Linked DNA regions of Hydrogenophaga sp. SL48. The protein of the gene in region 1 interacts with the protein of each later gene in a pairwise test. Links are inferred from orthologs where the notes say so. Each region holds a gene or a part of one and is shown on either strand. Other genes may lie near its edges.

Region 1 (7,976 bases):
TGCCCTCGGCCCGCCCGAACGCGGCCTCGATGTCGTCGGTGTTGGAGGGTTTGGCCAGGTAGTGGCAGGCGCCGAGCTTGATCGCCTCCACGGCGGTGGCGATGCTGGCGAAACCGGTCAGCACCACGATCAGCATGCTGCTGTCGCGCGCGAGCAGGGTGCGCACGCAGGCCAGGCCCGACGCCTCGCCCTGCAACTTCAGGTCCACCACCGCCCGGGTCGGCGCGAAGCTGAGCAGCTGCTCCAGCAACTGTTCGTGGCTCGCGGCCACCCGCACCTCGTGGCCCCGGCGCTCGAAGGAGCGCGCCAGCGTGCGCGCAAAGGCCGCGTCGTCTTCGACGATCAGCAGACGCTCTCTGGGCGCGGTGTCTTCAGGTGCCATGGGGTTCGTCCTCGGGCAGGGTGATGGCCAGCAGCGGCAAGGTGATGCGCACCTGCGCACCGCCCTCTTCCAGGTTGCGCACCGCCACGGCGCCCCCCAGTGTGCGCGCGACGTTGAACACCAGGAACAGCCCCAGCCCGCCGCCGGGGTGCCCCTTGCTCGACTGGTAAGGCTTGCCGATCTGGGGCAGCAGGTGGGGCGCGAACCCCGGGCCCTGGTCCCAGACCGTCAGCGTCAGCAAACCGTTTTCACGGCGGGCCTCGAACCACACCGCGTCGGGCGAGGCCTCGTGAGCGTTGTCCAGCACGTTGCCGATCATCTGCTGGATCGCGGAGTCGGCCACCATGGGCAGGTCGCGCCCGAAAGCGTTGTGGTACTGCAGGTGGGCGCCGGGCCGCCGCTCGCGCCAGGCCTGCACCACGTGGTCGAGGAAGGCGCACACCGTGGTCTCGCTGGACGACTCCCCCCGCGCCTCGCCCGCCGAGAGCAGGATGCCGCTGACGATGGCTTTGCAGCGCGCCACCTGGGCCTGCATCTCGGCCACGTCGTCGGCCAGCTCGGGCTCGGAGCTGAAGTGCGGCAGGTGCTGCCAGTCGCCCAGGATGACGGCCAGCGTCGAGAGCGGTGTGCCCAGCTCGTGGGCCGCGCCCGAGGCCAACAGGCCCATGCGCACCACGTGCTCTTCCTCAGCCGCGCGCTGCCTCAGCAGGGCCAGCCGCGTGTCACGTTCGCGCAGGTTGCCTGCGATGCGGGTGATGAACACCACCAGCAACACGGCGTTGAGGACGAAGCAGATCAGCATGCCCTGGGTGTAGGGGCTGGCCAGGCCCCGGTCGTGGTCGAGCGGCAGGGGCAGCGGCAGGGCCAGCAGCGCCAGCCCGGCGAAGCACAACGTGGTCACGCCCACCATGATCCAGGTCGCCCAGACCGGCAGCAGCACCGCGCCGAGGATCACCTGCAGCAGAAACAGAAACACGAAGGGGTTGGTGGCGCCGCCGCTGAGGTAGAGCAAGGCGGTCAGCGCGCCCACGTCCACCAGCAGGGTGAGCAGCAGCTCGGTGCTGGTCACCGGCCGCTGGTTGCGACAGCGCAGCAGCGACAGCAGGTTGAACGCCGCCAGGCCCGCGAGCACCCAGTGCATGGGCCGCAGCGGGATGGGAATGCCCATGCCGTGGAAGGCGACCTCGACGGTCGCGATCTGGCCGAACAGGGCCAGCCAGCGCAGCTGGATCAGCTGCTGCAGGTTTTTCAGGCCGGCGGCGTGGTCGGGGCCGACGGTGCTGGGGTGGGACGGGGCGGCATTCACCATGGGGCTGGGGGCGCCCACCGGCAACATCAGGCGGGCCCCCGGGATTGTCCGTGAAGGCGTCGCCGGGCCGCGTCCCGCCGCACAAAGACCACGGCGGCCACCGTCATGGCGGCCAGGGCGAACCAGGTCAGCGCATAGACCAGGTGGTTGTTGGTGAAGCGCAGCACGGTGAGGCCACCGACCGGGCCCTGTGCGCCGGCGCAGGGCGCGTCCGCCCCGGCGTCCACGAAGAACGGCGCCACCCGTGACGGCGGCAGGCCCACGGCCGCGGCCAGGGCCGGCACGTCGCGCGAGTACCAGCGCCCGGCGGCCGGGTCGTTGCGGCGCAGGAAACCGCCGCCGGGTTCGGAGCGCCGCAGCAGCCCCGTCACGCTCACCGGCCCGTCGCAGTGGGCCGAGGCGCGGGTGGCACGCCACTGCGCCGTCGAGGGCACGAAGCCCCGGTTGACCAGCACCAGGCTGCCGTCGCGCTGCTGCAGCGGGGTGAGCACCCAGTGCCCGGCCCCGAGCTCGGTGCTGGCCTGCACCAGCTGTTCGCCGGCATGCAGGAACTCACCCTCCAGCCCCAGGCGGCGGTATTCAAACCCACCGGGGTCGGCCTGCACCGCCGGCCACTCGGCCACGGCGGGAGGCGGCACCGGCGCGGCGCGCAACCGGGCCTCGACGCGGGCGACCAGATCGTTCTTCCAGGCCAGGCGCTGGAGCTGCCAGCCCCCCAGCGCCATGAACACGCCGAACAGCAGCGCACCCGCCAGCCACAGCAGGCCGCCTCGCTGCGTCATGGGGTGCGGTGAGGTTCGGCCGGATTCGGGTGGGCCATGTGGCCGCCGTGCGAAGGCATCATGTTCTCGTTCATGTGGAACATGACCCAGAGCGTGCCGGCGATGGCGATGGCCACGAACACCACGGTGAAGATGGTGGAGACCAGCGTCCAGCCGCCCTCGACCTTGCCGTTCATGTGCAGGAAATACACCATGTGAACGAGGATCTGCGCGACGGCGAAACCACCGAGCACCAGCACGGCCGTGGGGCGGTGGCTGATCACGCCGTTCATGACCAGCCAGAAGGGGATTGCGGTGAGGATGATGGAGAGCACGAAGCCGATCAGGTAGCCCGAGAGCGTGCTGTGCGGGCCATCGTCATGGTCATGGTCGCTGTGGTGAATGGTGTTCTCGTGTGCGCTCATCACAGCACCCCCATCAGATAAACAAAGGTGAAGACGCCGATCCAGACCACGTCCAGAAAGTGCCAGAACATCGAGAGGCACATCAGGCGGCGCTTGTTCTCGCGGGTCAGGCCTCGCTGGGCGATCTGGATCATCAGCACCACCAGCCAGATCGAGCCGAAGGTCACGTGCAGGCCGTGCGTGCCCACCAGTGTGAAGAAGGCCGACATGGCGGCGCTGCTCTGCGGCGTGGCGCCCACGTGGATCAGGTGGGCGAACTCGTACAGCTCCACACCCAGGAAGCACAGGCCAAACACGCCGGTGACGGCCAGCCAGGCCAGCGTGCCGCCCTTCCTGCCCTGCTGTTTCTGCAGCATGGCGAAACCGAAGGTGATGGACGAGAGCAGCAGGAAGGCGGTGTTGATCGCCACCAGCTTGAGGTCGAACAGCTCGGCGCCGCTCGGGCCGCCCGCGTAGCTGCGGCCGAGCACGCCGTAGGTGGCGAACAGCGCGGCGAAGATGAGGCAGTCGCTCATCAGGTAGAGCCAGAAGCCCAGCGCGGTGCCGTTCTCGGGGTGCGGCTCGTGGTCGAGGTGGTAGGCGCGCGCGGCGCCGGGGGTGAGAGCGAGGTCAGACATGGCGGGCCAGCAGTTGGGTGCGTGCGTGTTCGGTGGCGGTCACTTCGTTCGCGGGGATGTGGAAGTCGCGCTGGTAGTTGAAGGTGTGCACGATGGCCCCGAGCACGATGGCCGCGAACGATGCGATGGCCAGCGGCCACATGTGCCAGATCAGCGCGAAGCCCCAGACCAGCGACAGCACCGAGAGCACCACACCGGCGCCGGTGTTCAGCGGCATGTGGATGGCCTTGAAGCCGCCGAGCGGGCGCTGGTAGCCGTGTTTCTTCATGTCCCACCAGGCGTCCACGCCGTGCACCACGGGCGTGAAGGCGAAGTTGTAGGGCGGCGGCGGCGACGAGGTCGCCCACTCCAGCGTGCGGCCGTCCCAGGGGTCGCCGCTGTGGTCACGCAGCTGCTCGCGCCGCAGGTAGCTGACCACCAGCTGGACCAGGAAGCTGCCAATGCCCAGGGCCACCAGGCCGGCGCCCACGGCGGCGATCACGAACCAGATCTGCAGCGAGGGGTCTTCGAAGTGGTTGGCGCGGCGCGTGATGCCCATCAGGCCCAGCACGTACAGCGGCGTGAACGCGACCCAGAAGCCCACCAGCCAGAACCAGAACGAGCACTTGCCCCAGAACTCGTCGAGCTTGTAGCCGAAGGCCTTGGGGTACCAGTAGTTGATGCCGGCCATGAGGCCGAACAGCACGCCGCCGATGATGACGTTGTGGAAGTGGGCGATCAGGAACAGGCTGTTGTGCAGCACGAAGTCGGCCGGTGGCACGGCCAGCAGCACGCCCGTCATGCCGCCGATGGCGAAGGTCACCATGAAGCCCACCGTCCACAGCATGGGCACGGTGAAGCGGATGCGGCCGCGGTACATGGTGAACAGCCAGTTGAAGATCTTGGCCCCGGTCGGGATCGAAATGATCATCGTGGTGATGCCGAAGAAGCTGTTCACGCTCGCGCCCGAGCCCATGGTGAAGAAGTGGTGCAGCCACACCAGGTACGAGAGGATGGTGATGCAGACCGTGGCGTAGACCATCGACGTGTAGCCGAACAGGCGCTTGCCGCTGAAGGTGGCGACCACCTCGGAGAAGATGCCGAAGGCCGGCAGGATCAGGATGTAGACCTCGGGGTGGCCCCAGATCCAGATCAGGTTCACGTAGAGCATGGGGTTGCCGCCCAGCTCGTTGGTGAAGAAGTTGGTGCCGACGTAGCGGTCCAGGCTCATCAGCACCAGCGCGGCCGTGAGCACGGGGAACGAGGCCACGATCAGCGCGTTGGTGCACAGCGAGGTCCAGACGAACACCGGCATCTTCATCAGGCCCATGCCGGGCGCGCGCATCTTGACGATGGTGACGAGCAGGTTGATGCCCGAGAGCGTGGTGCCCACCCCCGCGATCTGCAGCGCCCAGATGTAGTAGTCCAGCCCCACCCCCGGGTTCTGGTTGCCCAGGTTGGACAGCGCGAGCCAGCCCGAGGTGGAGAACTCGCCCAGGAACAGCGACACCATCACCAGCACGGCGCCGGCGGTGGTCATCCAGAAGCTGAAGTTGTTGAGGAAGGGAAAGGCCACGTCGCGCGCGCCGATCTGCAGCGGCACGAGGTAGTTCATCAACCCGGTGACCAGCGGCATGGCCACGAAGAAGATCATGATCACGCCGTGGGCGGTGAAGACCTGGTCGTAGTGGTGCGGCGGCAGGTAGCCCAGGTTGTCGCCGAAGGCCATGGCCTGCTGCAGCCGCATCATGAGCGCGTCGGAGAAGCCGCGCAGCAGCATGACGATGCCCAGCACCATGTACATGATGCCGATCTTCTTGTGGTCGATGCTGCAGAACCAGTCGCGCCAGAGCGGGCCCCACAGGCGGTAGCGGGTCAGCAGGGCGAACACGCCCAGGCCGCCCAGCGCCACGGCCACGAAGGTCCACAGCAGGATGGGCTCGTGCGTCATCGGGATCGAGTCCCAGGTCAGGCGCCCGAGCAGCCAGTGGTTGGTCACAGGAGTTGAATCAGCAGACATTGGGGGTACAGGTGGTGGTCGGGTCGCAAGGGCCCATGGATCGGGCGGCGTTCAGCGGCGGGCGGTGAGGTCAAGCGAGGCGTCGGCGACGGTGCAGATGTCCTGCCGGGCGGCCAGCTCCAGCGCCCGCCCGCTGACGTGGGCACGCTGGCGCGCGGCGTCCTGCGCCATGACCTCGTGCATGCAGGCCTTGCCTTCTTCAACGCAGAGGTTCACCACGCGGTCGAACAGACCGTCCTCCACCGACGAAAAGCGCTCGACGGGGTGGCGCTCGCTGGGCCGGGCCAGCGCCAGGTACGACGCGCGGTTCAGCGCTGGGCCTTCGGCCTTGGCCCTGGCCACCCACTGGGCGAAGTCCTGCTCGCTCAGGCCGTGGAACTTGAAGGTCATGCCCGAAAAGCCCGAGCCGCTGTAGTGCGACGACATGCCCCGGTACACGCCGGGCTTGTTGATGACGGCGTTCAGCTCGGTCTGCATGCCGGGCATGGTGTAGATCATGCCGGCCAGGTCGGGCACGTAGAACGCGTTCATGGTGGAGCTGGAGCTCAGCTTGAAGTGGATCGGGTGGTCCACCGGTGCGGCCAGTTCGTTGACGGTGGCGATGCCCAGCTCGGGCATCACGAACAGCCACTTCCAGTCCAGCGACACCACCTCCACCACCAGCGGTTTCACGTTGGCGGGCAGGGCCTTGCCGGCCGAGATGCGGTCCAGCGGGCGGTAGGGGTCGAGCTTGTGGGTGCTGATCCAGGTGATCGCGCCGAGCGCGATCACGATCATCAGCGGCGCGGCCCAGATCACCAGCTCCAGCTTGGTCGAGTGGTGCCAGTCGGGCGCGTAGTCGGTCTCGGCGTGCGGGCTGCCCTGGCGGTAGCGCCAGGCAAACAGCAGGGTCACGCCGATCACCGGCACGATGATCAGCAGCATCAGGACCGTGGCCACGATCACCAGGTTGCCCTGCTGGGCCGCCACGTCGCCGGCGGGGTTGAGCACGACCAGCTTGCTGCAGCCCGCCAGGAAACCGGCGAGCGTCAGCAAAGTGGCAAAACGAAAGAAGGTGGGGGTGCGCATGCGGGCCTGAACAAGGTCTCGACAAACCGCCTCGGGTAAACCCCAGTGGCGGGACAGGCGGGAATTTAGCGGTGTTCGGCCGAAACATCGATAGGACGTTTTGTCCTATGTCAAAGCGCCAAAGTCAAAGTCACGATAGGCGTTCTCAAGATATATTGCCCTGCACAGGCCGCCACCCCGAGAGACACCATGCCCAGCCACACCCTTGATCCCGCCGGTTCCGCCGCATTCCCCCCGCCCGTGCCCCCCACGCCCGCCGCCCACGAACGGGCCAGCCCCGGCGACATCGCCGTGGGGGTGGTGATCGGACGGACCTCGGAATACTTCGACTTCTTCGTCTACGGCATCGCCTCGGTGCTGGTCTTTCCGGCGGTGTTTTTCCCGCACCTGAGCCGGCTCGACGGCACCCTCTTCGCCTTTGCCATCTTCGCGCTGGCCTTCGTCACCCGCCCCATCGGCACGGTGCTGTCGATGGCGGTGCAGCGCCGCTGGGGCCGCGCCACCAAGCTGACGATCGCCCTGTTCCTGCTGGGCACCTGCACGGCGGGCATCGCTTTCCTGCCCGGCCACGCCAGCCTGGGCGGTGTCGCCATCGCGTTGCTGGCCGTGTTGCGCCTGGGCCAGGGCCTGGCGCTGGGTGGCTCGTGGGACGGCCTGCCCTCGCTGCTGGCGCTGAACGCGCCCGAAAGCCGCCGGGGCTGGTACGCCATGCTGGGCCAGCTGGGCGCGCCGGTGGGTTTCATCCTCGCCAGCTCGCTGTTTGCCTACCTGTACAGCAGCCTGTCGCAGGCGGACTTTTTGTCCTGGGGCTGGCGCTACCCGTTCTTCGTGGCGTTCGCGATCAACGTGGTGGCGCTGTTCGCGCGCCTGCAGCTGGTGAGCGCCCATGAGCAGGACGGCCTGCTCGACCGGCAGGAGTTCGAACCGGTGTCCACCGCCGAGTTGCTGGGTTCGCAGGGCCACAACGTGTTCATCGGCGCCTTCGCCGCGCTGGCCAGCTACGCCCTGTTCCACATCGTCACGGTGTTCCCGCTGTCGTGGATCCACCTCTACGCGCAGCAGTCCATCACCGGGTTCCTGGGCATCCAGATCGTTGGCGCCTTCCTGTGCGCCGGTGCCATCGTGGCCTCGGGCTGGCTGGCCGACCGTTACGGCCGCCGCCAGACGCTGGGCAGCCTGGCCGTGCTGATCGGCGTGTTCAGCGGTTTCGCCCCCACGCTGCTCAACGGCGGCGAAGTGGGCCAGGACCTGTTCATCCTGATCGGCTTCGTGCTGCTGGGCCTGTCCTACGGCCAGGCCTCGGGCACGGTCACGGCCAACTTCGCACCCCGCTTCCGCTACACCGGCGCGGCGCTCACCTCGGACCTGGCCTGGCTGTTCGGCGCCGCCTTCGCGCCGCTGGTGGCACTGGGCCT
Region 2 (5,437 bases), 1.7 Mb from region 1 along the record:
ATTCTGCGTGAGGTGAACAACCTCAAGCGCATCGGCGAGCAGTACGCCGCCCAGGACAGCGGAACGCTGTCGATTGCCACCACGCACACCCAGGCCCGTTATGTGCTTCCAGGACCGGTGGCGAAGCTGCGGCAGGCCTACCCCAAGGTAGCGATCAGCCTGCACCAGGGCTCGCCCGACCAGGTGGCGAAGATGCTGATGGAAGAGGTGGCCGAGATCGGCATGGCGACCGAGTCGCTGACCAACTACCCCGACCTGGTCACCCTGCCCTGCTACGAGTGGCAGCACGTGCTGGTGTTCCCGCACGATCACCCCCTGGTGAACCGCGATCGCATCACGCTGGAAGACCTGGCCCAAGTGCCGCTGATCACCTACCACCCCAGTTTCACGGGCCGCACCCGCATCGACCAGGCTTTCGCCTTGCGCCACCTGCGCCCCAACATCGTGCTCGAGGCCATCGACTCCGACGTGATCAAGACCTATGTGAAGCTGGGCATGGGCGTGGGCATCGTGGCCGAAATGGCCATGCAGGGCGACAACGCGACGCCCGATCTGGTGGCCCGCCCCGGGGCGCAGCTGTTCGGCCACAACCTCGCCCGTGTCGCCTTCAAGCGCGGCAGCTACTTGCGCCAGTTCGTGCTGCGGTTCGCCGAGCTGCTGAGCGACCGGCTTTCGCGCGAACTGATCATGAAAGCCATGAGCGGCACGCCGGATGACTATGAACTTTGACACCCCCCGCGCCGGCCTGACGGCCGTCACCCCCCAGGGGGCAACACCTGCGGCCCGGCTGAGCCGGTTCCTCGGTGTTCTGGCTGGGGTTACCTTGATCGCCGGACATTGACATGGCAGCTCTCTCACCCAACACCCCAGCCCTCACCTCCCGCCTGCCCAACGTGGGCACGACCATCTTCACCGTCATGTCCACCCTGGCGGCCGAGGTGGGCGCGGTCAATCTGGGGCAGGGGTTCCCTGATTTCAACTGCGACCCGGCGCTGGTGGACGCGGTGACCCACGCCATGCAGGCAGGCCACAACCAGTACCCGCCCATGCCCGGCGTTCCCGCGCTGCGCCAGGCCATGTCCGCGAAGATGCAGGCGCTCTATGGCCTGCACTGCGACGCCCACACCGAGATCACCGTCACAGCGGGCGCCACGCAGGCCATCCTCACCGCCATCCTGGCCGTGGTGCACCCGGACGACGAGGTCATCGTGCTCGAACCCTGCTACGACAGCTACGTGCCCAACATCGAGCTGGCCGGCGGCGTGGCGGTGCGCGTGCCGCTCACGCCCGGCACCTTCCGGCCTGACTTCGACCTGATCCGCGCGGCGATCACGCCGCGCACCCGCGCCCTCATCATCAACAGCCCGCACAACCCCAGCGGCCAGGTCTGGACCGAGGCAGACATGCTCACGCTGCAGGAGCTGCTGGCGCCCACCGACGTGCTGCTCATCAGCGACGAGGTGTACGAACACATGGTGTTCGATGGCCAGGCACACCAGAGCGCGGCGCGTTTTCCCGGCCTGGCGGCGCGTGCCTTCATCATCAGCAGCTTCGGCAAGACCTACCACGTGACGGGTTGGAAGGTGGGCACCGTGGTCGCGCCCGCGCCGCTCACGGCCGAGTTCCGCAAGGTGCACCAGTTCAACGTGTTCACCGTGAACACGCCGATGCAGCACGCGCTGGCCGCCCACATGGCCGACCCGGCGCCCTATCTGCAACTGAGCGCGTTCTACCAACGCAAGCGCGACCTGTTCCGCGAGGGCTTGGCCGGCACGCGTTTCACGCTGCTGCCGGGCCAGGGCACCTACTTCCAGTGCGTCGGTATCGGCGATCTGGCGGTGCCCGAACGCGACCTGCCCGAGGCCGACTTCTGCCAGTGGCTCACGCGCGAGATCGGCGTGGCCGCCATCCCGCTGTCGGCCTTTTATGGCGACGGCTTCGACCAGAAGGTGATCCGCTTCTGCTTTGCCAAGAAAGACGACACGCTGCACAGCGCCCTGCAGCGTCTGGCGCGGCTGTAGGTCATCGGACAGACCGAGCGCTCACCCGGCGCCGGCGTGCTGATCCAGGGTGGCCGCATGCGCGGCGAACCGGGGCGGAATGCGCTCAGCCGTTGAGCTGAGACCAGGCCTTCTCCAGCCGCTTCACGCTCACCGGCTGCGGCGTGCGTAATTCCTGCGCGAAGAAGCTCACTCGCAGCTCTTCGAGCAGCCAGCGCACCTCCTGCAGGCGCGCGTCCTGCACGCCCTTGCGTTCCGCCACCATGCGCCAGAAGCGCTGGTCTTGCGGGCGCAGTTCGGCCAGCTTGGCGGCGTCGCGCGCCGGGTCGGCGCGCAGTTTGTCCAGACGCAGCTGCACCGCTTTCAGGTAACGCGGAAAGTGCTGCAGCTGCGCGTAGGACGTGGTCAGCAGGAAGCGCTTGGGCACCAGGCGCTGCAGCTGCTGGCCCACGTCGATGGCCACATCCGCGGGAGGGCGGCTGTCTTTCAGCTTGCGCGCGGCGGCCGCGTATTCGCTGAGGATCAGGCCCGCGTTGCGCGCGATCTCGGATGAGATCAACGTGAGCCGGCCGCGGCCCTCGTCCACCCGCTTCTTGAACGCGGCTTCGTCGGTGGGCAGCGGGTCGGCCAGGAAGGCGCGGTCCAGCGCGAGTTCGATGATCTGGTTGCGCAGCTCTTCCAGCGTGCCGCCGCCCGAGCCGCTGTCGGTCTTGCCCACCTGCATGTAGGCCGTGGCCATGGTCATCAGGCCGGGCAGGTTCTTCTCCAGGTACTTGAGTGCGTCCTTGATCTGCAGCGCGAACAGGCGGCGCAGGCCTTCTCGGTGGCGTGCCATCGCCACCTCGGGCTCGTCGAACACCTCGATGCCGACCGCATCGCCCAGGTCCATGAGCGCCGGGAAACCGATCAGCGTCTGCCCGCCCTTGCGGATTTCCATGAGTTCGGGCAGTTCGCCGAAATCCCAGCTGGTGTGGCGCTGGGTGGCGCTGGCGGCGGGTGTTGGCTGCGCTTCTGCCGTGACGCGGCGCGCACCACCCGAACTGGCAGGTGCTGGCGCGACTTTGGGCTCGGGCGCAGCCGGGCGCAGGCTTTCCAGCTTGAGCGAAGCCAGCGCCTGGAAAGCACCGCGCGCCTGCCCCCCCAGCTCTGCTTTGAGCGCCGCGAGGCTGCGCCCCTGGCCCAGCTGGCGGCCGTGTTCGTCCACCACGCGCAGGTGCATGAAGTGGTGCGGTGTGAGCATGTCGACCTTGATGTCGTTGCGCACGATGTCAAGCTGTGTCGCCTCGCGCACCAGTTTCAGCAGCGCGTCCATCAGGTTGCCGGCACCGAACACTGCGGGCTCGGTGAGCGCGGCGGCGAAACGTTCGGCCGTGGCTGGCAGCGGCACCAGGCGCGAACGTGGGCGCTGGTGCAGCGTCTTCAACAGCGCGAGCAGCTTGTCTTTCAGCATGCCGGGCACCAGCCAGTCGCAGCGGTCTTCGCTCACCTGGTTGAGCGCGAAGATCGGCACCGTGACGCTCAAACCATCGCGCGGGTCGCCGGGCTCGTGCAGGTAGGTGCAGGCGCAGTCCACGCCGCCGAGCCGCAAGGTCTTGGGGAACGCCTGCGTGGTGATGCCGGCCGCCTCGTGGCGCATCAGCTCTTCTTTGGTCAGCAGCAAGAGCTTGGGATTGAGCTTGACCGCACCCTGGAACCAGCGCTCGAAACTGGCACCGCTGCACACGTCGGCGGGCAGCTGCTGGTCGTAGAAGGCGTAGATCAGCTCGTCGTCCACCAGCACGTCTTGCCGGCGCGACTTGTGCTCCAGCTCCGCCACCTGCTTCACCAGTTTCTGGTTCGCAGCGAGGAACGGCAGGCGGGTCTCCCAGTCGCCAGCGACCAGCGCCTCGCGGATGAAGATTTCGCGCGCGCCCGCCGGGTCCACCCGGCCGTAGTCGGTGCGGCGGTTGTGATAGACCACCAGGCCGTAGAGCGTGGCACGCTCCAGTGCCGAGACGCGAGCCGCTTTCTTTTCCCAGTGCGGGTCCAGCAACTGTTTTTTCAGCAGGTGCGTGCCCACCTGCTCCAGCCAGGTCGGATCAATGTTCGCGATGCCCCGGCCAAACAGGCGCGTGGTCTCCACCAGCTCGGCGCAGACGATCCAGCGCCCGGGCTTCTTGCTCAGGTTCGCGCCCGGGTGGCGGTAGAACTTGATGCCGCGCGCGCCCAGGTACCAGTCTTCGGCTTCGTTCTTCTGGCCGATGTTGCCGAGCAGACCCGAGAGCATGGCCAGGTGCAGCTGTTCGTAGCTCGCGGGCTGCGTGTTGAGCACCCACTTGTGCTCGGCCACCACGGTGTGCAGCTGGGTGTGGATGTCTCGCCATTCGCGCACGCGCCGCACGTTGATGAAGTTCTCGCGCAGCAGGGTTTCGTACTGGCGGTGGCTGAGCTTGTGGTCCTTGCCATGGCCGCCCTTGGTGTCGTCCAGCCACTTCCAGAGCTTGAGCGTGCCGCTGAACTCGCTCTTCTCGTCGTCGAACTTGGCGTGCGCCTGGTCGGCCTGGGTCTGTTTGTCCATGGGCCGGTCGCGCACGTCCTGCACGCTCAGGGCCGAAGCGATCACCATCACCTCGTCGAGCGCGCCACGCTGCTGGGCCTCCAGCAGCATGCGGCCCACTTTCGGGTCCAGCGGCAGGCGCGAGAGCGTCTGGCCAATCGGCGTGAGCTCGTTGGCCTCGTCCACCGCACCCAGTTCGGAGAGCAGCTGGTAGCCGTCCACGATGGCGCGCTTCTGCGGCGCTTCGATGAAAGCGAAGTCTTCCACCGCGCCCAGGCGCAGCGCCTTCATGCGCAGGATCACGCCCGCGAGCGAACTGCGCAGGATCTCCGGGTCGGTGAAGGCCGGCCGGCCATTGAATCCGGCCTCGTCGTACAGCCGGATGCAGATGCCGTCGGCCACGCGGCCGCAGCGCCCGGCGCGCTGGTTGGCCGCCGCCCGGCTGATCGGTTCGACCATCAGTTGCTCGACCTTCTGCCGGAAGCTGTAGCGCTTCACACGCGCGGTGCCGGCGTCGATCACATAGCGGATGCCCGGCACCGTCAGCGAGGTCTCGGCCACGTTGGTCGAGAGCACGATGCGCCGCCCGCTGTGGTCCTGGAAGATGCGGTCCTGCTCGGCCTGCGACAGGCGCGCAAACAGCGGCAGCACCTCGGCGTTGCGCAGCGTGGGGATGTGGCTGAGGTGCTTGCGCAGGTGGTCGGCCGCCTCGCGGATCTCGCGTTCACCGGGCAGAAAAATCAGGATGTCGCCGCCCTGTGGTGTGCGCCAGAGCTCGTCCACGCCATCGGTGATCGCGTTGTTGAGGTCGTATTCACGACTCTCCTCGAAGGGCCGGTATCGCACCTCCACCGGGAAGGTGCGCCCAGACACCTGGATGACCGGCGCCGGGCCCTTTTTT

What was found. The genes of interacting proteins can lie anywhere in the genome.
Region 2: the proteins of cyoB (region 1) and IM738_RS07280 interact in binary tests that used the Escherichia coli proteins (3 or more experiments, as listed by UniProt). The link is inferred for Hydrogenophaga sp. SL48 from one-to-one orthologs.

Annotation. Positions count from the first base shown.
Region 1 is NZ_CP063400.1:3,184,557-3,192,532, forward strand. What follows is about bases 2,991-5,954. They hold cyoB (cytochrome o ubiquinol oxidase subunit I), read right to left. Parts: upstream 5,494-5,954; coding sequence 3,487-5,493; downstream 2,991-3,486. Other genes in these bases: cyoC (cytochrome o ubiquinol oxidase subunit III), read right to left, coding at 2,991-3,494; cyoA (ubiquinol oxidase subunit II), read right to left, coding at 5,545-5,954. Outside these bases: IM738_RS15105 (response regulator transcription factor), read right to left, coding at 1-382; IM738_RS15110 (ATP-binding protein), read right to left, coding at 372-1,691; IM738_RS15115 (SURF1 family protein), read right to left, coding at 1,718-2,473; cyoD (cytochrome o ubiquinol oxidase subunit IV), read right to left, coding at 2,470-2,877; more of cyoC, read right to left, coding at 2,877-2,990; more of cyoA, read right to left, coding at 5,955-6,561; IM738_RS15140 (MFS transporter), read left to right, coding at 6,751-7,976. UniProt on the Escherichia coli protein: Cytochrome bo(3) ubiquinol oxidase is the terminal enzyme in the aerobic respiratory chain of E.coli that predominates when cells are grown at high aeration.
Region 2 is NZ_CP063400.1:1,525,008-1,530,444, reverse strand. Bases 1-2,931 are described here. They hold IM738_RS07280 (pyridoxal phosphate-dependent aminotransferase), read left to right. Parts: upstream 1-842; coding sequence 843-2,021; downstream 2,022-2,931. Other genes in these bases: hrpA (ATP-dependent RNA helicase HrpA), read right to left, coding at 2,107-2,931; IM738_RS07285 (CysB family HTH-type transcriptional regulator), read left to right, coding at 1-729. Outside these bases: more of hrpA, read right to left, coding at 2,932-5,437. UniProt on the Escherichia coli protein: Shows aminotransferase activity with methionine and histidine as substrates, and to a lesser extent also with phenylalanine.